DNA from 3 places in the Bacillus sp. GbtcB14 genome. Region 1 is predicted to be linked to each of the others. Evidence: predicted binding sites of a transcription regulator. Region 1 holds the regulator's gene; each other region holds the start of a gene.
What was found. Region 1 encodes NrdR, which represses ribonucleotide reductase genes. Its sites were predicted from a motif close to AACACNATATATNGTGTT; they were not measured.

Region 1 (8,342 bases):
AATGCGGCGGATTGTTGCACCTTTTGGTAACCAAAGTGGTAAACCTTGTCCTACTTTTTGGCTATTAGTAAATAGTTTTAATTCTTTACCTAATTTACGGTGATCGCGCTCTTTCGCTTCTTCAAGCATACGTAAGTGCTCATCTAATTCTGCTTTCTTAACGAATGCAGTACCGTAAATACGTTGTAGCATTTTATTATTGCTATCACCGCGCCAGTAAGCACCCGCAACGCTTAATAATTTAAATACTTTAATTTTCCCTGTAGATGGAAGGTGAACACCACGGCAAAGGTCGAAGAATTCGCCTTGCTCATAGATTGAAATAACTGCATCTTCTGGAAGATCGTTAATTAAATCTAATTTTAACTCATCGCCGATTTCTTCAAAGCGACGAAGTGCTTCTGCACGTGGTACTTCATGACGAACGATTTCTAAGTTCTCGTTCACAATTTTTTGCATTTCTTTTTCGATTTTCTTGAAGTCTTCAACTGTAATTGCTTCTTCCATATCAATATCGTAGTAGAAGCCATTTTCGATTACTGGACCAATGCCAAGCTCAAGCTTAGCATCTTTATATAAACGTTTTAACGCTTGTGCTAAAAGGTGGGCTGTTGAATGGCGTAAAATGTATAAGCCATCTTCAGAATCTAATGTAATAATAGAAACTGCACCATCTTCTTCGATTGGTGTAACAAGATCGATCATCTCATCGTTTAATTTTCCAGCCACAGCTTTTTTCTTTAAGCCTGGGCTAATAGAAGCTGCGATTTCTTCAGTTGTTACGCCTTTTGGAAACTCCTTCACAGCTCCATCAGGGAAAGTAATTTTAACTACATCTGCCATCACTGGTCACTCCTCTTTTTTTCAAAATAAAAAACACTCATCCCGTAAAAAGGGACGAGTGTTGAATTCGTGGTTCCACCCTTGTTCCAATTAACCTTATTGTTAATTGCTCAAGTTCAACATAACGGTGTTGTCCGTTAGCAATTACTAGAAAAAACCGTTCACTGCTAAAGTTTAGAGGTGGTAAGTAATAATCTCGTACTAGGAAGCTCACACCCTAAGGCTTCCCTCTCTGAAAATCGTAGAAAACTACTCATGTCCTCATCATGACATTTCAATATATTTCATTTATGTAGGTAATTATATGCTCAAAAACTTAGAAAATCAAGGGCGTTACCTTTATTTTTTAAATTTTTCACATTGCGCTCAAACTCATGTAATCCATGTAATTGGACCCGTTCTTGAAATACATTTCGCAAAGTAATAATCATATTATGGTCTTGTTCTTTCGTATATAAATAAATTTTTTTCGGCGAAATAGAAAGAAGTGGTGCAATTACTTTCGTATCAATATATACATCCTTTTGCTGTAATAATTCCTCGTCTATATATTGGACTAATTTCTCCTGTTTTAAACGTCTACCTTTATCATCATAGAAAATAAAACTTTCATCAAAAATAAGATGCACACAGGACAAACGTGATTTTCTGCTGCGCACTTGTTGCCTTAGCGTCTCAATAAACATTTGATATTCTTGTTCCAACTTATACTCATCAATCGACACTTCAGCAAGCTTAGTTACCATTTCCCTATATGTACGAAGGCGAAAACGAACATATGATGAAAACGAGAACGAAAGCGGATCACAAAGCCAGTTATTTAAAGAGGATTTAATATATGATTCAAATGTATGGCGTGTTAATTCACGAGCAATCCCTTTTCTTCTTCCTTTTAAAATTTCTTGTGCCATATGCAATATTTGATGACACTCTTCCTCTTCTTCATAAAAAAACTTTTCTTTTAAGATTGTATAAATCCACTCATTTTGCTTTACATTCACAATGAAATATACCATTACTGGCAATAAAATCTTTTCAATATAATTCGATTCACATACTGGTATGTGAATCACCACCTTTTGTTCCTGTAAATATACACTCGTTTCCTTATATAACAGTTCCGCTCTTTTCAATAGTTGTCTATATACATGCATAGCATCATTTTTTTCTTCGAAGCAAATTTCAATCACTTTTGTCCCCCCTTTTATCCCTGCTCTAAAGGATTGTATCTATACGTTACAAATCCTATAAGAGTCCGTCCCGCGTGAAGTTCACTCTTAGTAGAATTACATTTCCTATCGTTAGAAAATCCACTCGATATGGCTTGCTAATTTTATATATATTAAGGGAGGGAGAAAAAAATGATACAAGCTACAATGAATTTTCCATAAGACCTTTTCGTTTTACAATTCACCTAGTCTGAAAAGTGTTCAAAACAAAAAAAGAGCAAGCTTTTCAGCTTACTCTTTACTTATGACGTCGGTTTTTCCCGCCAATTGGAATTGGCTTCGCTAAATATTTAATTCGTTCCATAATACGCGCTGCTTTCATTTGTTCTGCTTCACCACGTTGTGTATACGTTAAATGATGTTCCAATTCCTTGAAATCAAAGTTAGACGTAAAGAACGTCGGTAAGTTTTCTAACATACGGAATTGCAAAATTGCGCCAAGTACATCGTCACGCACAAAGCTTGACATCGCTTCTGCTCCGATATCATCTAGCATTAAAACTTGTACGCGTTTCACCGCATCAATCTTTTCCCCAATCGAATTATCTTGAATCGAACTTTTAATTTCACGTAGAAATTCAGGGAAGTATACGAGCATCGAACTTATTTTCTTTTGAGCAAGCTCATTCGCCATTGCTCCTAACAAATACGTTTTCCCTACACCAAATTTACCGTACAAATACAAACCTTGTACTTTTTTACCAGGTTCATATGTACTTAAAAATTCATTGGCAGCACCAATTGCATCAATACGCGCATCTAAATCTGAAGGATCTAAGTTTTCCATCGTTGCCTGTAAAATGTCAGTTGGCATATATACACTTTGAACGAGTTTTTCATATTTCTTTCTCTCGTCATACGCTACTTTTCTAACGCAACGATCGTATTGAATATCAATCATCTTCCCTTGGATAACAAGCTTTGGCTCATATCCTTGCAGCATGTTTTTACACGAACCTAGATCCGGACAATCCGCGCAACCTACACTTTGCCCAATATATTCGTATAACTTCACAAGGCTGCGCTCAATCATAGAAGTTGTTACTTCACCTTGATGTTCGTCTATAAATTCTTTCACACGCGGATGTGCCATTACTTCCGCCTTTAATACTTCATATCTATTTTTAAAATTTTTATTTTCCATTAACTTTGCAAATGAATTTTGAATATGCTCCATTTTCTCACCTCAAAGAGCGTTCATTCTCTTCTATTAATCACGCTTATATTTTTTTAACACTTCTTCTAGTCGTTTTCGTTCATCGTCTAACGTACTCGCATCTTTTTTCTTACTTATATCTTTCTTCACTGTTTCTGTTTCTTTCTCTTGTTCTTTCGGCTCTTCTTTCAGCCAATCTGGTACCATTTCTGTTCGCACTGTTTTCTTCGACGTACGACCTTTTTTCTTCGTCTCAGCCCATTCTTGATATTGACGATTTTCTTCTTTCGCTAACGCCATTGCTTCAGCTACTGTACCGACCTTTTTACGTGCCCAATGCCCAGCAATTTTCTCCACATACGTTTTCGCAAGTTTCATATCTGAGCGTAGCATAACGTAATAAATAAGTACATTCACAACACCTGGCGTTAATTTTTGATTGATCATTACATCTTCAACTATTTGTAAGTCAGCCTTTGTCGCCTCTGCACCACCAGAGATTTCTTTCAATAGTTGTTTTGGTGAGATTTCCTCTAACTGTTTGATTAACATCTCTTCTTGCGTAGAAGGCTCTTTCCCTTTCATCATACGTGCAGCGTGAGGCTGTACCCTTTCACTTAATACAGGTAACGCTTGACCGTTTTCGAACTGATACCAATCACGCGCTCCTTTTCTAAGCCTTTCGATATCAATTGTCTGCATCTCTGTCACCGTACCAAGAACGATATTTTGCATCGATAACACATCTACATCGTACACGTAAGCAAGTGTAATGACACACTCTCGCACTTGATCTGTAATTGCCTTTTTAGGGACAAGAGCGGACAAGCCATCTACAAATAAGGAGAAATCAAAGAAATCATTCCAAACTTTCGGAGCATCTCCCTTCTCGTTACTTGGCATGGCTGTCGTTTTTGGAATACGAAGATCTTCTTGCGCATGCTCAAGCTGTCCTGGATTAAACGAACCAAACACATCATTGAAAGAACGCGTAACATTTTCATAAGAAGCAAAATCAAATTCTTCTTCTAAGAAATATTGCTTTACTTGATTATATTTTGTCCGACTCAATCGATTGTATAAAAAGATGCTTAACACAATATCATCAAAAAACTGCTTCGGAGATAAAGGTGGTTGCAATTCGTATATGAACATTCGAATATCTTTTTCTTTCTTAATATATACCTTCAAAAGCCCAATTGCCTCTAACTTTACTCGTTCCTCATATATTTCGGGAAGCTGCATTTGCATGGTCACCATAAGGGAATGATGTGTATTCTCTTTTCCAAACACACGATCTTGCTCAAGCTCCCCCCATAGCGTCATATATAAGCTAAAAGCTCTACTACCTATTAATGGCTGATACAACATCGTTAACACTTTTCGGTCGTAATTATGCAGTAACCCTTTCGCACTTACTTTATAACGATCAATTGGCAATAGCTCCATCCATGACTGTTTTTCCATTCTTGCTTGTCCTTTCTCTCATCCAATCTATCCTCTACTTCATTCATTCTATCTTCATTATATAATTTCTTAGCGAAAAAGAGCTATTAGCTTTCGCTTTTAGCTCTCTTATCTCATTACTTACGGTATGTAAAGAGAATAAAATACAACTTCTACTCTCTTTCTTTTTGCAGTATATCTTTTAATTCTTCAATAAATACATTTAAATCTTTAAATTGGCGATATACAGAAGCAAAACGCACGTAAGCAACATCATCAATATCACGCAGTTCTTCCATAACAATTTCACCAATCATATCACTTTTCACTTCTGATATACCTAAATTACGAAGTTCACGTTCCACACTTTGAGTTACTTCTTCTAATTGTCTTAAAGATACTGGTCTTTTTTCGCACGCTTTAATCAAGCCGCGCAAAATCTTTTCTTTATTAAACTCTTCTCGTGTGCCTTCTTTTTTTACAACGATAAGAGGTGACTCTTCTACTCTTTCAAATGTCGTAAAGCGACTTAAACAACTTTCACACTCTCTCCTTCTTCGAATAGAGCGCCCCTCGTCTACCGGACGCGAATCTAACACTCTTGTACCATTATGAGAACAGGATGGACAACGCAATATATTCACTCCTTTACACTATACTCTTTATTTTTTCTCTACTTACTTCATCTGACAATATATATACAATATTATATAACTCATTCTAACTCTCTTACCACTTTAAGTTTAAGCACATTATTTTATCATCTCGTTTTCAAAAATAAGATGGTAGATGGGGTGCTAACTTATTCATAAGAGCTTAATTTATTAACTAACGAGTACGTTATATTTTTCCTTTTTTATAAACTAAAAAAGAGGTGCATTATACACCTCTTTACATTTTAAATCAATTATGTTCTTTTTTAAAGAGCTTTTGTTTCTCTCTGCTTAATTTCGAAGCTACCAGTGCCTCGAGGAAGCTCGATGCTCTCACGCGTTTTTGCGTTTAAACCTTCTGCAATATATTCTGCAGCAACATTTGGATCAATACGATCCCCACAAGTATAAACATCAATACTTGCGTAACCGTGCTCCGGAAAGCTATGAATTGTTAAATGTGATTCCGAGATAATTACTACTCCACTTACACCTTGTGGTGCAAATTTATGGAAAGCAACCTCACGCACTTCAGCACCAGCTCTCAGTGCTGCATCCACAAATAATTGTTCAATATACGGCATGTCATTAAGCTTGTCGAAATCGCAATCCCAAAGTTCAGCGATTACGTGACGACCCATCGTATCCATAGTATCCATTCTACAGTTCCCCCTTGTAAATTTATTCTAACTGTTCGAATTGAAAACTAATTTGCAATTTGGCTTGCTCCACTACCACGGGGGAAAGTTAGTCCAGAGAGGTCCTAACCCTTTAAGTAGTGACTACGTACCTCAGCTCTTAAGTTTACGAGTGTTAGTATACTTTGTTTATTTTCATTTTGCAACAACAGTTTTTTCGATTTTCTGTCATATTTTCCTCTTTACTTTTCCCTAAAAAAAATAAACGATTCACAAATACAGTAATCACAACGTTTCGTGGTATGTCCACTTTCAAAAATATACTTATATAATTTTTTCCCTTTTCAGAAAAAAATAAAAAAAAGAGAGCAAATATTCACTTGCCCTCTCCCTTATTCACTTAAATATGTTGCACATTTTTTTGTTTCGCTAATTCGTCAACAACTAACGTTACAAGATCTACAACACGACGAGAGTAGCCCCACTCGTTATCATACCAAGCAAGTACTTTCACTTTACGATCACCCATTACCATTGTAGATAAACCATCAATAATAGCTGAGTGTGTATTTGTATTAAAGTCAATAGATACTAAAGGCTCTTCGCTGAATTCTACAATGCCTTTTAACGCACCGTTTGCAACAGTTTTAAACGCATCGTTAATAGCTTCAACTGTCACATCACGTTTTACATCTACTACTAAGTCAACAAGAGACACGTTTGGCGTTGGTACACGAAGTGCCATACCATGAAGTTTTCCGTTTAAGTGCGGAAGAACTTTTGCAAGCGCTTTCGCCGCACCTGTCGTTGTCGGAATGATTGATTGTCCGCAAGCACGTGCTCTTCTTAAATCTTTATGTGGGTTATCAATATTTTTTTGGTCATTTGTATAAGCATGAACAGTTGTCATTAAACCGTTTTCAATTCCAAATTGCTCATCTAACACCTTAACAACAGGCGCTAAACAGTTTGTTGTGCAAGATGCATTTGAAATAACAGTATGTTTTGTGATATCTAATTGGTCTTCGTTCACACCAACTACAATTGTTACATCTTCATTTTTACCAGGCGCTGTTAAAATAACTTTTTTCGCTCCAGCTTCAACATGAAGAATTGCTTTTTCTTTTGAATTAAATTTACCAGTTGCTTCAATTACAACTTCAACACCTAGATCTGTCCAAGGCAATTCCTTTGGATCGCGGTTGTTTAAAAGGCGAATCATTTTTCCATCAACTAATAAGTGATCTTCAAATGCTTCTACTGTTCCGTCAAACTTGCCGTGAACTGTATCATATTTAATTAAATGTGCTAACGTTTCAGATGGATAGCTTGCATTGATTGCTACAATTTCGAATGCGCTTTCTTTTATTGCCTGACGAAATACCATTCTCCCAATACGTCCAAATCCATTAATTGCCACACGAGTCATAATATGTTATCCCCCTTGAATGCGTTATACTATTTATCTCCAATCCCAATAATAGTATAACACAAAAAGGAGATATGTCACTAAGCATTTTCATTAATTTCACAATTTTTTAGTCAATAATGTTCCAATTCTTTAAAATCACCTGTAATTGTGTTTTCGTTCCCATAATTGTGCCATCATTATTTATCACTTCATCTGCATTCTTCACTTTTTCTTCTAACGGCATTTGAGATTGAATACGAACTGTTGCTTCTTCTTCTGAAAAATTATTTCGTTTCATTAAACGTTCTAATTGCGTATGTGGCTTAACTGCTACAACTAAAACGCGGTCAACGAGACTTGTTAATTTACTTTCAAATAAGAGAGGTATATCTAACACAACCGCTTGCATACCTTCCTTTATGTACTTTTCCTTTTGCCTATTCATTTCCTCACGCACTGCAGGGTGAACAATTTTATTTAACTGCAATCGTTTTTCTTCATTATAGAAAACGACACTTCCTAATTTCGGTCGATCCAATTCTCCATCTTCTTGTAATACTTCCGTTCCAAACACTTCTACTATTTTGTTATATGCTGGTTTTCCTCGCTCTACAACTTCCCTTGCAATAATATCCGCATCAATAACTGGTATACTCAGTTCACGAAACATGTCTGATACCGTACTTTTCCCGCTTGCAATGCCTCCTGTTAATCCAATTACTACTGTCATCATAATCCGTTGCCATAAACTTATAAAAATCTATAAATTTTGTTTATTTCCCTGTTCTACGTGTCCGATTTTGCAGAAAGCTACTTTCGTTTGACCTAACACTCCGAGGGCGTAAATTCGGATACAACGAATCCTACATATTAGCCGTAACTTTTTTAGATATTAACTGGCTAATTCATACCGTGACAAATTGATAGCCGCATTTAAATCCCTATCCATTTCGTGACCACAAGTGC
Region 2 (8,342 bases), on a different contig from region 1:
GACGTTTCACTACTCCGTCTTTTTCAAGTGATTCAATAACTGGTTTTGCGATATTAATTGGAATAGCAAATCCAATCCCTTCAACTTCTTGTTGTGCAATTTTACTTGAATTAATCCCAATTATTTCACCGTTTTGGTTAAATAAAGCACCACCACTATTACCTGGGTTAATCGCTGCATCTGTTTGGATAACTTGCGCTTGCCAATCTGGTCGTTTATCCCCATCAATATCTACTGGAATTTCACGTTCTTTACTACTAATAATACCTTCCGTTACACTTCCATCAAACCCTAGTGGATTACCGATTGCAATTGCTTTTTCACCAGCACGGATTTTACTTGAGTCACCTAAAGTGGCAACTTTATTTACATTAGACCCGTCAATTTCGACAACAGCTAAATCTAACCAAGGATCTTTCCCTACTAGTTTTGCATCTACTTTTTTACCATCACTTAATTTTACAGCAAGTTTATTTGCTCCATCTACTACGTGGTTATTTGTTACAATATATGCTTTATTTCCTGCTTTTTTATAAATAACACCTGATCCTGAACCAGCTTGTTGTTCTTGGCCTGTTGGTTGCATTGCAAATGGATCAATGCTTTGTTGCATATTAATCACACCTACAACAACATCTTTCGCGCCTTCAATCATACCAGGTAAATCAGTTTCATTTTTTGCTTTATTGACAACAGGAACTACAGTACCTTCAACTTTTGAATCCGAACTGAATGATGATACAGCCGCTCCATTATTTTGAGCCCATGGCATATATGGTGCCGCAAAACTAATTGAAACAGCTCCAACTACTGCTCCGACTAAACCTGTGAAAAAATAACCTTTTTTGCCGCCTGATTTTCTCACTTCTCTCGTTTCACTATGCTCTTCATTTAAATTCGGTCCGTCGTAATATCCCATGTTTTATTTCCCCTCTCTGGTGAATTCGTACTTTCAGTATAGTCACAGTTTGTGTCCTTCTTGTGAACTCATCGTGAAATCCAATTAAAAAAATACTCTTATCTATCATTGTAGACAAGAAAAGTATTTTTTGTACATTCCACCTACAAAAGAGAGTATAAATTTGCTATATCTCAAAGCCAAATTACATAATAATTTACCGAAAGAATTCTCCTTCCAGAGGCGCGTGAAGGGCGATAGCCCAGCGGTAGGTGGACGATGAATTTCGGTTCGGCATAGCCAAAAACTTTTGATAAACTAGCTATATGAAGTTCTTTGATAACTTGATATATAAGGTTGCAGGAAGAAAATAGCGTGCGAAAACCAAGCCATTCGGTCCTTGCGTAAAATATCAACCGTATAAAGAAAGCTTTCTAACGTTGAACATCTAGGGATTGGATGCCCCGAAGTAACGCTCAGGGAGATGAAAGGTTACTTTCGCCGTGGAACTGAGAAGCTCCCACTTCAAGCTCTACTAAGTGGTGAGTCGTTCACAGGTTATTCTTCAAATTTATAACCAACTCGAATAACAGTACCGATATGCTTCGCTTTATCTCCTAGCTTATTTCGTAGTTTTTTAATATGAGTATCAACCGTTCGGTCATCACCGTAGTAATCATATCCCCATAACTGATCTAATAAATGTTGACGTGACAACACAATTCCTTTGTTCTCCATTAAATAAACAAGAAGTTCAAATTCCTTATGTGTCAATATAATTTCTTCTCCATCTACTAACACCGTTCTAGATAGACGATTTACTTCTATTCCAGCTAAAGACATAACATTTTCTTCTGCTACTCCTACCACGCCATCCGCACGTTTCAATAACGTCTTCGCGCGGGCTACTAACACTTTCGGGCTGAAAGGTTTCGTTACATACTCATCTGCACCTAATTCGAACCCTAATAATGTATCATCCTCATCTGAACGTGCTGTTAGCATAATAATTGGTACCGCTGATTCTTTTCTAATTCGTCTACAAACAGACCATCCATCTATTTCAGGTAACATAATATCTAACATAATTAAATCAATTTCATGCTCTGCAAATAATTCTAACGCTTTTTTCCCGTCTTCTGCTTCAATTACTTCAAAGCCTTCATTACGAAAATAATCACTAACGATTTCACGTAATCTTCTTTCATCTTCAACAAGCAATACTGTTTTATTCATATAATCTATCCCGCCTTTTTACTCTTTCAATCGAATAATACGTTGATTGGAGCTTCCGCGAAATGGAAGTGTTAAATCTTTTTTCTCGATTTCAAATCTTCCATCGACTAAAACATCCCCATAATGTAACAACTCTATCATATCATTATTTTGAGAACTCTGTATCTCTTCTAACGTATAACCTGTATACATCCATAGATTTTTTTTCAAATCTTTCACTGCTTTTGCTACTTTTTTCACTTCAGCAGCTTGAAAAAATGGATCTCCACCTGAAAATGTTACATCAGTTAATGCATTACTTGCAATCTCTTTCACAATTTCTTCTACTGTCATTTCAGTTCCATTACAAATATTCCAAGATTTCGGATTATGGCAGCCGAAACAACGATGCGGACAGCCCGCAAAAAATACGACTGTCCGCAACCCTTCTCCATCTACTACACTATCATGAATGATGTTCATCACTTTCATTTATGCTTCACCCGATCCATCTCTTCACTACGTTTCGCACTATTCCACTTCGACATATCACCTACAAGATAACCTGTTATACGGCGAATTCTTTCTATATTAGCCTCATCTTCATTTCCGCAGCTTGGGCATTCATTACCAATAACTCCGTGGTAACTACAGCACTTACAACGGTCAACTGGATGATTAATTGAACCGTATCCAATACCATGATCTGCCATCGCTCGTACAATTTGTTTTAACGCCTGTTTGTTATGCATAGCTGCTCCGTCTAGTTCAATATACGTAATATGTCCCCCGTTACATAGGGCGTGGAAAGGTCCTTCTAAACGAATTTTATTTATCGCTTGCATGTTATAGTAAACTGGGATATGGAATGAATTCGTATAATAATCATGGTTCGTTATACCGCTAATCACACCAAATTCTTCTCTATCTTTTTTCACAAACTTCCCTGATAACCCTTCTGCAGGAGTTGCAATTACTGAGAAATTCAGTTCATGTTCTTCCGTCGCTTTATCCATTCTATCTCTCATTAAAGAAATGATTTCATACCCGAGTTTCCATGACTCTTCATCTTCTCCATGATGCTTTCCTGTTAAAGCTACTAAACACTCCGCAAGACCGATAAAGCCAAGACTTAACGTCCCTTGCTTTAAAATGGATGCTACAGAATCTTCAGGATGTAACTTTTCTCCACCGCGCCATACACCTTGTGAATATAAAAACCGAAAATCTCTTGCTCGCTTCGTACATTGATACTCAAATCTCTCTAATAATTGCTTAATTCCTAAATCTAAGTAATAATTTAACGCTTCAAAAAATGCTTCTTTTGAACCACTAATTAACGCTAATTTCACTAAGTTGATAGACGTAAATGATAAATTCCCTCTTCCAATCGCTGTTTCTTCTCCATGTATGTTAGACATAACACGGGTACGACATCCCATGTAACATACTTCACTTTCCGGTCGTCCGTCATAATGCACTGCATTAAATGGCGCATCTAAAAATGAAAAGTTAGGAAATAATCGTTCAGCCGTTGTCTCTAACGCTAATTCAAATAAATCATAGTTCGGATCACATTCTTCAAAGTTCACACCTTTTTTCATTTTAAAAATTTGAATGGGAAAAATCGGTGTTTCCCCTTTACCAAGACCAGCTTGTGTCGCTTTTAAAAGTTGTCTAACTAATAACCGTCCCTCTTTTGATGTGTCTGTTCCATAGTTAATAGAAATAAACGGTACTTGTCCCCCACCCCTACTGTGCATACTATTTGAATTATGAACGAAAGCTTCACACGCCTGATACGTATCATTTTCTGTTTCTTTCCATGCAAATTCTTCTATTTGTTCTTTCGTAAGCGGATATGACTCTAATCGTTTCTTATGTCTCGCTACTGTTTTTCTCACATATGGAGCTAAATCAATATCAAAGAGTGCAAATGATTGACCACCGTGCTGCATATTTTGATTCGCCTGAAAAATAATAGACGAAAGAGCCAATGCACTTTTAATGTCTTGCGGTTGTCTCATATGCCCATGTCCGGTATGAAAACCGTTCGCAAGCATCTGCGCTAACGGAATTTGCGAACAAGTCGTCGTTCCTGTCGCATAAAAATCTAAGTCATGTGGATATAATATATTTTGATTTATCGCTTTTTTCACTTGATCTGACAATAAATTTTCAACTGCATAATATTTCGCACTCTCTGATGCGAACGTTCCCATTACTCCCATCGGAGAGCGGCCATCTACATTTGCATTTTCTTGCATTAAATCTTGCTCACTACCGTGGACAATCGTCTCAAACACTCTCATTAATTCTTCTCCACGTACATTTCGTTGTAACATTTATAACCCTCCACCAATATGTTGTTGTCTTTTGATTAAAATGTTACTACATATAGTCTTGGTGTTTCTGTGAAAAATGTAACATTCCTGTGAAATTTTTTTCACGAAATAATGAATTTTTCATTTACAAAAAAGAAATGTGCTCTTTACAAATGTATGGTACAATATACGGGAAAAACTCTTTTTACCCTTTATCAACACATTTGAATAAAGGAGACTGAACTTATGGTTACTACATATCTTTTATTTATCGTTGCCTACTTACTTGGCTCGATTCCATTCGCACTAGTCGTTGGAAAAATCGGCTACGGAATCGATATTCGTGAGCACGGAAGCGGTAATCTAGGCGGAACAAATACATTCCGCACACTAGGGAAAAAAGCAGGTTTTATCGTTACAATTGCTGACATTTTAAAAGGTACATTAGCAACAAGTCTACCGATTATTTTCGGATTAGATGTTCACCCACTATGGTTCGGATTAGCAGCTGTTCTTGGACATGTGTATCCGATTTTCGCGAAATTCCGTGGTGGTAAAGCTGTTGCAACTTCTGCTGGCGTGCTATTATGCTACTCTCCAGTTGTTTTTGCAATATTAGCTGTTGTCTTTTTCAGCCTTTTATTTACAACAAGATACGTATCACTTTCTTCTATGGTAACAGCCGTCGTTGCTGTTATTGCATCCATTGTTAGCGGGGATAAAATCTTCATTATTGCGATGTGTTTATTAGCAGGTATGGTTATTTATAAACACCGTGCAAATATCGGACGAATTATAAATAAAACTGAACCGAAAGCAAACTTTTCAAAAAAGCAAAAATAAGATCGTAACCCACATAACGCAAAAAGAAAACGTGAAGCATATTAATAGCGTCTTTTTGCGTTATTTTTTATACTAAAGAAAAAGCAACATAATTTGGAGGAACTATACATGAATCTTTCCGTAACAAAAGAAGCAGCACAATGGTATAAAAACGAATTAAACTTACAATTGGGTGAAACACTACGCCTTTTCGTACAATACGGCGGTTGCAGTACTGTGCAAAAAGGACTTTCTTTAGGTATTCGTAAAGATGACCCTGCACATCCTGCTGTTCAAACTCAAGAAGAAGGTATTAACTTCTTTATTGAAGGCGATGATGAGTGGTTCTTCGATGGACATAATTTAGCTGTTACATTTAACGACGGCGATGATTTCCCGCAATTTAATTATGAAAAATAAAAAAAGCGTGGCTTCTGCCACACTTTTTTTATTTTTTCTTAATTTCCTCATATTTCGCATACCACTCTGGATATAACTTTTTAAATGATACGGGCCTGAACCCTTCTTTTTTCGCACAAATATTCGTCGTACTTGCAGTAATACAAAGTTCACCATCACCATTATATATTTCATAACCATATACAACGCGAAGCGGGCTCACAGTGTCCACCCACGTTTTCACAATTGCTTTTTCACCGTAACGCATCGCTTTACGATATGAAATTTGCAAGTCTAACACAGGAGAAATAATTCCCTCTTTCTCCATTTCAACATATGAAAACCCTAAATCTTGTATAAGTTTCGTGCGACCTAATTCAAGCCACACTAAATAGTTTGAATGGTAAACAACACCCATTTGATCTGTTTCCGCATAACGGATTTCAACTTCATGTTCTGCTACAAACATATGTATTCGCCTTCTTTCACTTCTGCTACCTTGCATACATTTAATCATAATACAGTGACATCAAAAATAAAATAAAAACAGTGAATCTTTTACTGAAAGGAGCAAGCTTATGATTCAAATTGTAACTGTTCGTAGCGGTGATAGTGTATATAGCTTGGCATCAAAATATGGATCAACACCTGACGAAATAGTAAAGGACAATGGATTAAATCCAGCTGAAACACTCGTTGTTGGTCAGGCACTGATCGTTAATACGAAAGGGAATAATTATTATGTACAGCCTGGTGATAGCCTATATCGAATCTCTCAAACATATAACGTACCTCTCGCTAGTTTAGCTAAAGTTAATAACTTATCTTTAAAATCCATCCTCCATGTTGGACAGCAATTATATATACCGAAAGGGACAAAACGTGCAGTAGAATCCATCGCTTATTTACAACCATCAACAATACCAATAAAAGAAAGTTTGGTTAATGCTACGCGTGCCATTAATCCATTTTTAACATATTTGGCTTACTTCAGTTTCGAGGCAAAAAGAGATGGTACATTGAAAGAACCAACTGAAACAGCTAAAATCGCTAATATTGCAACGCAAGGCAAAACCATCCCAATGCTCGTTATTACAAATATTGAAAATGGAAATTTCAGTGCCGATCTGACATCAGTTATTTTACGCGATACATCGATTCAAAACAAATTTATTACTAACATTTTACAAACAGCTGAGAAGTACGGTATGCGAGACATTCATTTTGATTTCGAGAGTGTAGCACCTGAAGATCGTGAAGCGTATAATCGTTTTTTACGAAATGTAAAAACACGATTACCTAATGGATACACATTGAGTACAACACTTGTACCGAAAACGAGCTCAAATCAAAAAGGTAAATTTTTCGAAGCTCACGATTATAAAGCACAAGGGCAAATTGTTGATTTCGTCGTCATTATGACATACGACTGGGGTTGGCAAGGCGGACCACCGATGGCTATTTCTCCTATCGGTCCTGTAAAAGAAGTGCTTCAATATGCAAAATCTCAAATGCCTCCCCAAAAAATTATGATGGGGCAAAACTTATACGGATTCGATTGGAAACTTCCGTTCAAACAAGGCAATCCGCCCGCAAAAGCGATTAGCTCTGTCGCAGCTGTCGCACTAGCTCGTAAATACAATGTCCCTATCCGCTATGATTTCACAGCTCAAGCTCCTCATTTCAATTACTTTGACGAAAACGGCGTACAACACGAAGTTTGGTTTGAAGATTCACGGTCTGTTCAAAGTAAATTCAATTTAATGAAAGAACAAGGTATAGGCGGTATTAGTTATTGGAAAATCGGTTTACCATTCCCGCAAAATTGGCGTTTACTCGTTGAAAACTTTACGATTACGAAAAAGGGCTGACATAAGTCAGCCCTTTTTTACTATTAAAATTCCGTCACAAAAAGAAGAATGATAACATTCTCCCTTTTTAACCGTTATCAACAATCGGTTGTTTACCCGTTTGGTCTTGCATTTGCTTTCCTTTATTGCCACCAGCTTTTTTTGATTGTGTTCCAATATGATTCGGTGCAAAGTCTTTTGAATTCTTTTTCGGATTACCCATTACTATCGCCTCCTTAACACTAGTATCGTACTAGTGTTAAGATTTATTCAGCTTGCTTAAAAAGTTTCATTTCATAACGTTTTTCAATACGCTCTTCAATGCGATCGATTGCATCACGATCACTTAATAATTGTTGTTTATTTTCTTTCACAAGTTCGTCAAATGATTTACGGCGACTTCTTCTCACGCTGTTCACCCTCTCTCCTTCTCATTCTCATTCTCATTCTCATTCTTACTATACATAGTATGAGCAAATGAAAAACTCTTTAATCAGATTTGCAAGAAAATTTTATGTTTTAGTACTCCTAAAAAAACTCCGTGTACAATAAATTGCAACACTCACGAAATCTGGACACATATCAAAACACCTAAACCATCCGCTGCAATTCACTTAGTACTTTTGACATATTTTCAAAGGGATATTTTCCGTATACATTGTTAAAAAGATAAATTTGATCGATTCGTTACCATTTCATCCCTATCTTAATCCGAAAAATATTTTGACTTCCGAGCAAATGTCCCTCGATTACTATTGGCTTTAATTGCAATATCCTTGACCGTATGCAATCCATTCCTTTTTCATATATTAATTTAGTTCATGCATTACGTAT
Region 3 (8,342 bases), on a different contig from region 1:
CGACGAGTTTTTATGCTCCAATATGGTTGAAATGTAAACCTAACGTATGGATGTTTATCGGACGAACGTTATGGATACTTGGTTACCGTAAAGATGTTGAATCTTATAAGGAAGTAAGAGAGAGGGCAAGGCAAGCGGCTTACTTATTACACCGTTACGCTCTCGTACATGGAAGTATTGCTCTTGTAGGTCATAATTACATTAATGCAATGATTGGTGCGGAACTGAGAGCGATGGGATGGTCTGGTACGCCTATTTTGCACAGAGAGCCATGGGGATGTACAACTTATACATTCCACGAGGCGATGAATGGAAATATATTGAATACGAATTTAACATAAAAGCACACGATTTATATAAATCGTGTGCTTTCTTTTTAAGATATAGAAACTTTGATGTTTAATGTTTTTACGAGATGTGCATAAGGTTCGCCTACGAGCATAACGATTTGATCTTTTTTATAACCTAGTTTTTCGTATAGTGAATAGGCACGTTTGTTTTCTAAATTAACAAGTAATGCGATTTTTTCATACACCTTTTCAGTTGCATAGATTTCAGCAGCTTCAATTAATTTAGAACCGATTCCTTTTCCGCCATATGCACTTGAGACCGATAATGTATCAATGTAATATTCGTCAAGCTCAGCTTCTTTTTCTAATGTAATCGATTCATCTTTATGTAATTCTCTTAAGTGACGTACAATTGGTGCATCAAGCCTTGTAGCTTCACTACCGTGATAAGCGACAATAATTCCAATCGCAATTCCGTCTTGTTCATATACAAAACAGTTTTCGTAGCTCAGTCGATTTCCCTCTTTTGAGAACCATGTTTCAAGTCCTAGTAATACTTCTGCCTCAACAGTGCTACCTGTGATTTTTTCAGCAATTTCGTGCAGAGCGTTATATAATAAAGGCGCAATTGCCATCGCATCTGTCTTTTTTGCTTTCCGAATCATAGTATCCCTCCTAGTTCTATTTATATATTGTAGCATAGTGGTATGGAACTTTGCATTGTTGTATGTCGAAATGTTTGATATAGAGAAGTAGCTATGTTAGTATATGATATTTAGTGGACATATAGTAAAGCGATATCGTTTGCGAAATAATTAAAATGAAATGAAGGTATAGCACCTGGATAATTTTACAGTTGTTGACCTATAGAATATACGATAAAATAAAATATTGCATAGAGGTGAAATACATGGACGAACAATTAGCAAATACAATTTTGGATCAGCTGAAAAATGGTGAAATAAAGGAGTATGTTGCAACAAAAGATGTATTTTATACGTTTAGGAAAGTTGTAGTAGGGCGGGAAGATTTTAAACATATTATTGGGAACGCACAGCGCGGCGGACAAGTAATTTATACATATTCAGAAACGCCACGTTCGTAACTAGAAGAATATAGGGGGAGGAGAATTATGGGCGATTTTAAACAAGGCATATTACCACATTGGGATTATATGTGGAAAGATAGAGCTGGAAATAGGTTTATGGGGATGGTTATGTACCCAGAGAAAAGAAAGTGTTCGGCAAACATGCTTCAGAAAATAAAAAGAGCATATGAAGAGGCTATAGAAATTAAAGTAACTGTACAAGTTCAACATACATATCAGTACGTAGAAGGAATGATTGTGTACTTTGATGAAGAAGCTCCTGTATGTACGATGATTGATAAAGATGAAAATCCACATCATATATTTGTAAAAGATATTTTGCGTATTAAGCACTCTGAATAATCTTTTCATAAATAAATTGAATTTCCATAATAATAATCTTTTTCTATAATAGTTATCTTTTAGTATGTAACGCGAACCGAAAGTATATGTATAATATTTAATAAAGTAAAATTGATAAATGTAATCGTTTTTTAGAACAGATTATCGTTTCATGTCTGTTCTTTTTTGCGTGATGCTGGAGAAATATATTCCTCCAGCATTTGCCGTTTTATGACAAAATATATTGGTAACTTTTTTAAAAATAAGGTTAAATTCGTTGACAACTTTTTTGAAAAGCACTTTATTGACATGAGTTTTAGAATGTTGTTTCATAGTCATTGTATTGAAAAAAATCGACTGTCTTGTCGAAAAGTAAAATTTAAAAAAAGAAAGAATTTATACATATATCTTGTGTCTTATTTTGAAACGTAATACAATATATAGAGAAATCAAGAAACAACATACAGAGAGTATAGATTGGAGAGGGAGGGTCGGAAATGATAGTTGCATATGATTCTATGACAGGAAACGTGAAGCGTTTCATTCACAAATTAAATATGCCGGCCGTTCAAATTGGTGAAGATCTAGTAATAGATGAAGACTTTGTTTTAATTACGTATACAACAGGTTTTGGCAATGTACCAGAACGTGTTTTAGAATTTTTAGAGCGCAATAATGAAAAATTAAAAGGCGTATCTGCAAGCGGCAATCGTAACTGGGGAGACATGTTCGGTGCAAGTGCTGACAAAATTTCTGCTAAATATGAAGTGCCTATTGTATCAAAATTTGAGTTATCAGGAACAAATAACGATGTAGAATATTTTAAGGAAAGGGTGCGGGAGATTGCGACACATTGAACTGAATAATGAAATCACGCAAATGCAGGACGGTTTTTATCAGCTTCATAAAGATAAAGAGGCATTAGAAGTCTTTATGGAAGAAGCTAGAGAGAATACCGTTCCTTTTAATAGCGTGGCAGAGCGAATGGAGTATATGAAAGAACATGATTACTATTACAATGTTCTGGACGAGTATAGCTTGGAGGAAGTAGAAGAAGTATATAACATCGCTTATGGTGAAAACTTCGAGTTCCAATCTTATATGGCAGCATCTAAGTTCTACAAAGATTATGCGTTAAAAACAAATGATCAAAAACAATACTTAGAAAGCTATGAAGATCGTGTAGCAATTGTGTCATTATACTTAGGACGTGGTGATGTTGCGAAGGCAAAACAATTCGCGAGCATGATTGTAAAACAAAACTACCAACCAGCGACACCAACCTTTTTAAATGCGGGAAGAAGCAGAAGAGGAGAAATGGTGTCTTGTTTCTTGTTAGAGATGGACGATAGCTTAAATTCAATCGGCTTTAACATTAATACTGCAATGCAATTATCAAAAATCGGCGGGGGAGTAGCTTTAAACTTATCTAAGCTACGCGCACGCGGTGAGCAAATTAAAGGTATCGACAACGCTGCAAGTGGTGTAGTACCTGTTATGAAATTACTTGAAGATTCGTTTTCATATGCGAATCAGCTTGGGCAACGAAAAGGTGCCGGCGCAGTATACTTAAACATTTTCCATTGGGATATTATTGAATTCCTTGATACAAAAAAAATAAATGCCGATGAGAAGAGCCGTATTCAGTCTCTATCGATCGGAATTATCGTTCCAAGTAAGTTCTTCGAGCTTGCTGAGAAAAACGAACCTTTCCATGTTTTCGCGCCTTATACAGTGTATAAAGAATACGGAAAGCATTTAGATGATATTGATATCGATGAAATGTACGATGAATTAATGAGCAATCCGAAAGTGAAGAAGAAGCCGCTAGATATTAGTGCACGTGATATGCTTATTAAAATTGCTATGATTCAGCTTGAGTCTGGTTACCCGTACTTAATGTTTAAATCAAATGCAAATAACCAACATCCACTGAAGGATATTGGAACTGTGAAGATGTCGAACTTGTGTTAAATATGTAGCACCTTCTAGTAGAAATGCTAGTCGAAAACTCCGTTAAACGGGGAAAGCCTCAAATTTGAGGTAACCTACCGTGCTAAATCTTATCTTAGAATGAAAATATAAAATTTCAGAATGTATCTTATTATTTTGTATAGCAGAGTTATTGAACAACATAAAGTAATAAGAGACTTTCTGAAAAATCAAGATAAGTAAAAGCCTAACGACTATCCCTTATGGGAGTAGAGCGCAAGCGATTGGCGTTCGAAAAGCGGAGCACCTAATCAGGTAATGCTGTAGGTGATGATATAGTCTGTCCTGTATGGTGACATACAGCAGTTGCATGAGCAACGGACTGAGGAGTAGCGAACTCAGTTGAACATTAGAGACAGAAATCTTCCAGCTTCAAGAAACTTCTGAAATAAATGATTACGGTACAGATGACATTATCCGTCGTGATATTAACTGTAACTTAGGATCGTTAAATATCGTAAATGTAATGGAAAATAAAGAAATTCGTGAAGCAGTTCATGCGGGAATGGAAGCTTTAACAGCTGTTTCTGATATGACAATCATTCCGAATGCACCGACTGTGAAAAAAGCTAATGATGAGCTTCATTCAGTTGGACTTGGCGCAATGAACTTACATGGATATTTATCAAAAAACAAAATCGCATATGAAAGTGCAGAAGCGAAAGAGTTCGCTCGTACATTCTTTATGATGTTAAATTACTACTCTATTGAGAAAAGTATGGAAATCGCTAAAGAAAAAGGCGAAACATTTAAAGACTTCGATAAGTCAGATTATGCGAACGGCACATACTTTGAAAAGTATGAAACGACAGATTATAGCCCAGTAACTGAAAAAGTTCAGCAACTATTTGAAGGAATTCGTATTCCGACAAAAGAAGATTGGACAAGTTTAAAAGAGCAAGTACAGAAGAATGGTTTATACAACTCATATCGTCTCGCAATTGCTCCGACACAATCGATCAGTTACGTTCAAAATGCAACTTCAAGCGTAATGCCAATCGTAAGTCAAATTGAGTCAAGAACGTATGCGAATGCGACAACATATTATCCAATGCCGTATTTATCAAAAGATACGTTCTGGTACTATAAATCGTCTTACGATATGAATCAGTTTAAATTAATTGATTTAATCGCAGAAATTCAAGAACATATTGACCAAGGAATTAGTACAATTCTTTACGTTAACAGTGATATTTCAACACGTGAATTAGCACGTTACTACATCTATGCACATAAAAAAGGCTTAAAGAGTCTGTATTATACGAGAACACGTAAATTAAGCGTGGAAGAGTGCGTGGCTTGTACCGTTTAATATAAAAAGTGAGACAGCATGAGCAGGGTTTTCTGAACCCTGCTCATGCTTAGTTATCAATTTTTCATGTTTATTTAGAGAAGGGGCGATTGAATGCGTGCGGTAAACTGGAATAAAAAAGAAGATGATTTTAGTTTAATGTTTTGGAAGCAAAACATCGCTCAGTTTTGGACAGAAGAAGAAATCGCGGTATCTTCTGACAAAAATACTTGGGCACAATTATCAAAAGAAGAGCAGGTTGCTTATAAGCGTGTATTAGGTGGGTTAACACTTTTAGATACGAAACAAGGTGGCGAAGGGATGCCACTTGTACTTGTTCATCTTGAAAATTTACAAGCGAAAAGTGTATTAGCTTTCATGGGAGCTATGGAAGAAGTACATGCGAAGAGTTACAGTCATATTTTCACAACGTTAGCTACTGAAGAAGAAATTGATGATATTTTTGAATGGGTAGACAATCATCCATTACTTGAGAAAAAAGCTGGTATTGTTACTAGTTACTATCGTCGTTTATTAAAGCCTGAAGTAACGAAAAAAGAGTTATACATGGCAATGGTAGCAAGTGTATTCTTAGAAAGTTACTTATTCTATAGTGGATTCTTCTACCCACTTTACTTAGCAGGTCAAGGTAAATTGACGGCAAGTGGTGAGATTATTAACCTAATAATTCGTGATGAGTCAATTCACGGCGTATTCGTCGGTATTTTAGCACAACAACTCTTCGCAGAACTTTCTGCAGAGGATCAACAAGAAGTGCAAAAAGAAACACAAGAGTTATTAATGGAACTATATGAAATTGAAATGGCATACACAGAAGAAATTTACACTTCTATCGGTCTTGTAGAGGATGTAAATCGTTTCGTTCGTTACAATGCGAATAAAGGGCTTATGAACTTAGGACTTGAGCCGAAGTTTGAAGAAGAAGAAATTAACCCGATCGTTTTAAATGGTTTACGTACAGATACGAAAAACCATGATTTCTTCTCGGTAAAAGGAAATGGTTACGTAAAAGCAACGAACGTTGAAAAGTTAGCTGACGATGATTTCGTGTTTAATTTTTAATATATTCTTATAAAGAAAAGCTGTCTTATCAATGAATAAGACAGCTTTTCTTTATGATTTTGTTTACATAACACTATTATTTTCATATAACGACTTTTGTTTAAAAGTTTTATTCAGTTAATGGATAGAACTTTTTTGTAATTAAATGGGTATTTACAAACTTTTTGTATCAGTGTATTATTTAACTAGTACACCGATACAAAAGGAGGGAAGAAATGAAAATAGAGTTTTCTCCAAATACACCAATTTACATTCAGGTAATGGAATACATAAAAAAAGAAATCGTAACAGGACATTTATTGCCTGGTGATAAAATTCCCTCCGTACGTGAATTAGCGAGTGAATTACAAGTGAATCCGAATACGATTCAGCGTACATTTCAAGAGCTAGAACGGGATGGAGTTGTTGTAACACGTAGAGGAATGGGACGATATGTAACGAATGAAGGGGAGAAAATTATGGAGCTGCGAAAAGAGATGGCGAAAGAATTACTTCATTCTTTTATAGATGGAATGGACAATTTAGGTTTTTCAGAAGAGGAAATTCTTACAATCCTTCGTTCTTCATTACATGAGAAGAGGGAGGAGAGCGAATGACAGAGTTATTAAAAATAGAAAACTTATGGAAGAGATACGGATTAAAAGCAGTGATCCGTGAATTAAACATAGAGATTACGGAAGGGAAAATTATAGGACTCGTTGGAGATAATGGGAGCGGGAAAACGACGTTATTGAAAATGATTGCCGGTCTGCAGCATCCTTCTGAAGGGAGTATTACAATCGCTGGTAAGAGAGTAGGGTTAGAGACGAAAGAAATCGTTTCTTTTATGTCGGATAAACCAGTATTTGATGATTGGATGACGGTTAAAGATTCTTTATTTTTCTATCGAGATTTTTATAAAGACTTCGACATTCAAAAAGCGGTGGATACGATTGCGGAATTTAAAATACCGTTAGAAGAAAGAATTACAGCTTTATCAAAAGGTATGGTTGAAAAGCTACAAATTATTTTAACGTTTTCTCGGAAAGCAAAGTTATACGTATTAGATGAACCTCTTGGCGGGATTGATCTCGTTTCTAGGGAACACGTATTGGAACTTATTTTACAGTTTTATCGCGAAGATTGTACCATTTTAATTGCAACGCATTTAATTGGAGAAGTCGAAAATATTTTTGACGAAGTAATCTTTTTAAAAGATGGTGAAAGTGTACTGCATGAAAATGTAGAGGAATTACGTTTCCAACGAGGAAAAGCTGTTACTGATTTGTTTAAGGAGGTGTTTAGTAGATGAAGGCCAGTTTAATATATATGTACAATGCGAATAAAAAACAAATTTTCATTTCGTTATTGTCATTCATATTTATTGCAGCTGTCGCTTTTGTAAGTATGGGGAATTATATTAAACAAGAATCAGGAGAAGTAAGGCAAATGATTACAATTGCTTTAGTATTCTTAGTTTATTTAATTTTTGCGGTATTAGTATTTCTGCAGGCGATGTCTGCGTTTGGGAAAATGACTGAAAGTAAATTATTTCGGTTAACACCGATATCTGGTAAAAAAATTGTTTTAGCAATATTGTCATATGCAGCAATTAGCTTAATGTGTTTTGAATTAATAGGTGCTATGTTTTTCTATAGTATTTCGATGAAAGTAATAAAAGGTACAGAACTCCATGAATTGTTATTCACCGAAAGTACACTTACACTAGATATGGTAAAGCAGTTATTTAGTAGTGTGTTATATGTATTTAATTTATCAAGCATATTGTTAGTTTTACTTTTTACAGTAGCTGGCGTTAAAGTATTTTCTTTGAAAAAGAAAAAAATAGAGTATGTAATTATTTTCTTCTTATTTTTACTAATAACGAAAGTAATCAATCTGATATATGAAATGCTGGGCCGACTTGCGCCTATACCTACTTTTATCAAAAAAATTGTTTATATAGATGAAACGATGGATATGAATCTCATACTATATCCAGAAAGTCTTATGAATTTATATAGTATTGCTTTTTCAATCGGTATATTTGTTTTACTTGTTTATATAACAGGTCGCATAATCGATAAAAAACTAGAAGTCTAAAGGAGGAATCAGCATTGGGAAACGTAGTAGTAAAATTAGAAAATGTTCGAAAAAAGATTGGTGGAACGGAAATTATTCGTGGTTTATCATTTGAAGTTCGTGAAGGGGAAGTATACGGGTTCCTTGGACCGAACGGTAGTGGTAAAACGACGACAATTCGTATGATGACAGGTCT

Region 2: the regulator NrdR is predicted to act here: its motif matches at 4,501-4,518, upstream of KVT31_RS25670 (anaerobic ribonucleoside triphosphate reductase).
Region 3: the regulator NrdR is predicted to act here: its motif matches at 2,150-2,167, upstream of nrdI (class Ib ribonucleoside-diphosphate reductase assembly flavoprotein NrdI).

The regions. Positions count from the first base shown of each region.
Region 1 is NZ_JAGXJT010000001.1:107,738-116,079, reverse strand. It holds gene thrS (threonine--tRNA ligase) at 1-843, opposite strand, end outside; T-box leader at 891-1,120, opposite strand; gene ytxC (putative sporulation protein YtxC) at 1,152-2,033, opposite strand; gene dnaI (primosomal protein DnaI) at 2,311-3,249, opposite strand; gene KVT31_RS00630 (replication initiation and membrane attachment family protein) at 3,283-4,695, opposite strand; gene nrdR (transcriptional regulator NrdR) at 4,848-5,309, opposite strand; gene speD (adenosylmethionine decarboxylase) at 5,594-5,977, opposite strand; gene KVT31_RS00615 (glyceraldehyde-3-phosphate dehydrogenase) at 6,366-7,394, opposite strand; gene coaE (dephospho-CoA kinase) at 7,504-8,106, opposite strand; gene KVT31_RS00605 (RNA-guided endonuclease InsQ/TnpB family protein) at 8,269-8,342, opposite strand, start outside.
Region 2 is NZ_JAGXJT010000013.1:82,723-91,064, reverse strand. It holds gene KVT31_RS25685 (S1C family serine protease) at 1-919, opposite strand, end outside; gene KVT31_RS25680 (response regulator transcription factor) at 1,457-2,134, opposite strand; gene nrdG (anaerobic ribonucleoside-triphosphate reductase activating protein) at 2,153-2,605, opposite strand; gene KVT31_RS25670 (anaerobic ribonucleoside triphosphate reductase) at 2,602-4,458, opposite strand; gene plsY (glycerol-3-phosphate 1-O-acyltransferase PlsY) at 4,684-5,280, shown strand; gene KVT31_RS25660 (HesB/YadR/YfhF family protein) at 5,389-5,679, shown strand; gene KVT31_RS25655 (acyl-CoA thioesterase) at 5,708-6,127, opposite strand; gene KVT31_RS25650 (glycoside hydrolase family 18 protein) at 6,237-7,529, shown strand; gene sspN (acid-soluble spore protein SspN) at 7,597-7,731, opposite strand; gene KVT31_RS25640 (FbpB family small basic protein) at 7,775-7,918, opposite strand.
Region 3 is NZ_JAGXJT010000003.1:605,635-613,976, forward strand. It holds gene KVT31_RS12040 (histidine phosphatase family protein) at 1-341, shown strand, start outside; gene KVT31_RS12045 (GNAT family N-acetyltransferase) at 377-955, opposite strand; gene KVT31_RS12050 (hypothetical protein) at 1,201-1,395, shown strand; gene KVT31_RS12055 (hypothetical protein) at 1,423-1,740, shown strand; gene nrdI (class Ib ribonucleoside-diphosphate reductase assembly flavoprotein NrdI) at 2,217-2,576, shown strand; partial or broken gene KVT31_RS12065 (ribonucleotide reductase N-terminal alpha domain-containing protein) at 2,563-3,690, shown strand; gene KVT31_RS12070 (ribonucleotide reductase large subunit) at 4,073-5,023, shown strand; gene nrdF (class 1b ribonucleoside-diphosphate reductase subunit beta) at 5,117-6,085, shown strand; gene KVT31_RS12080 (GntR family transcriptional regulator) at 6,301-6,681, shown strand; gene KVT31_RS12085 (ABC transporter ATP-binding protein) at 6,678-7,376, shown strand; gene KVT31_RS12090 (ABC transporter permease) at 7,373-8,167, shown strand; gene KVT31_RS12095 (ABC transporter ATP-binding protein) at 8,182-8,342, shown strand, end outside.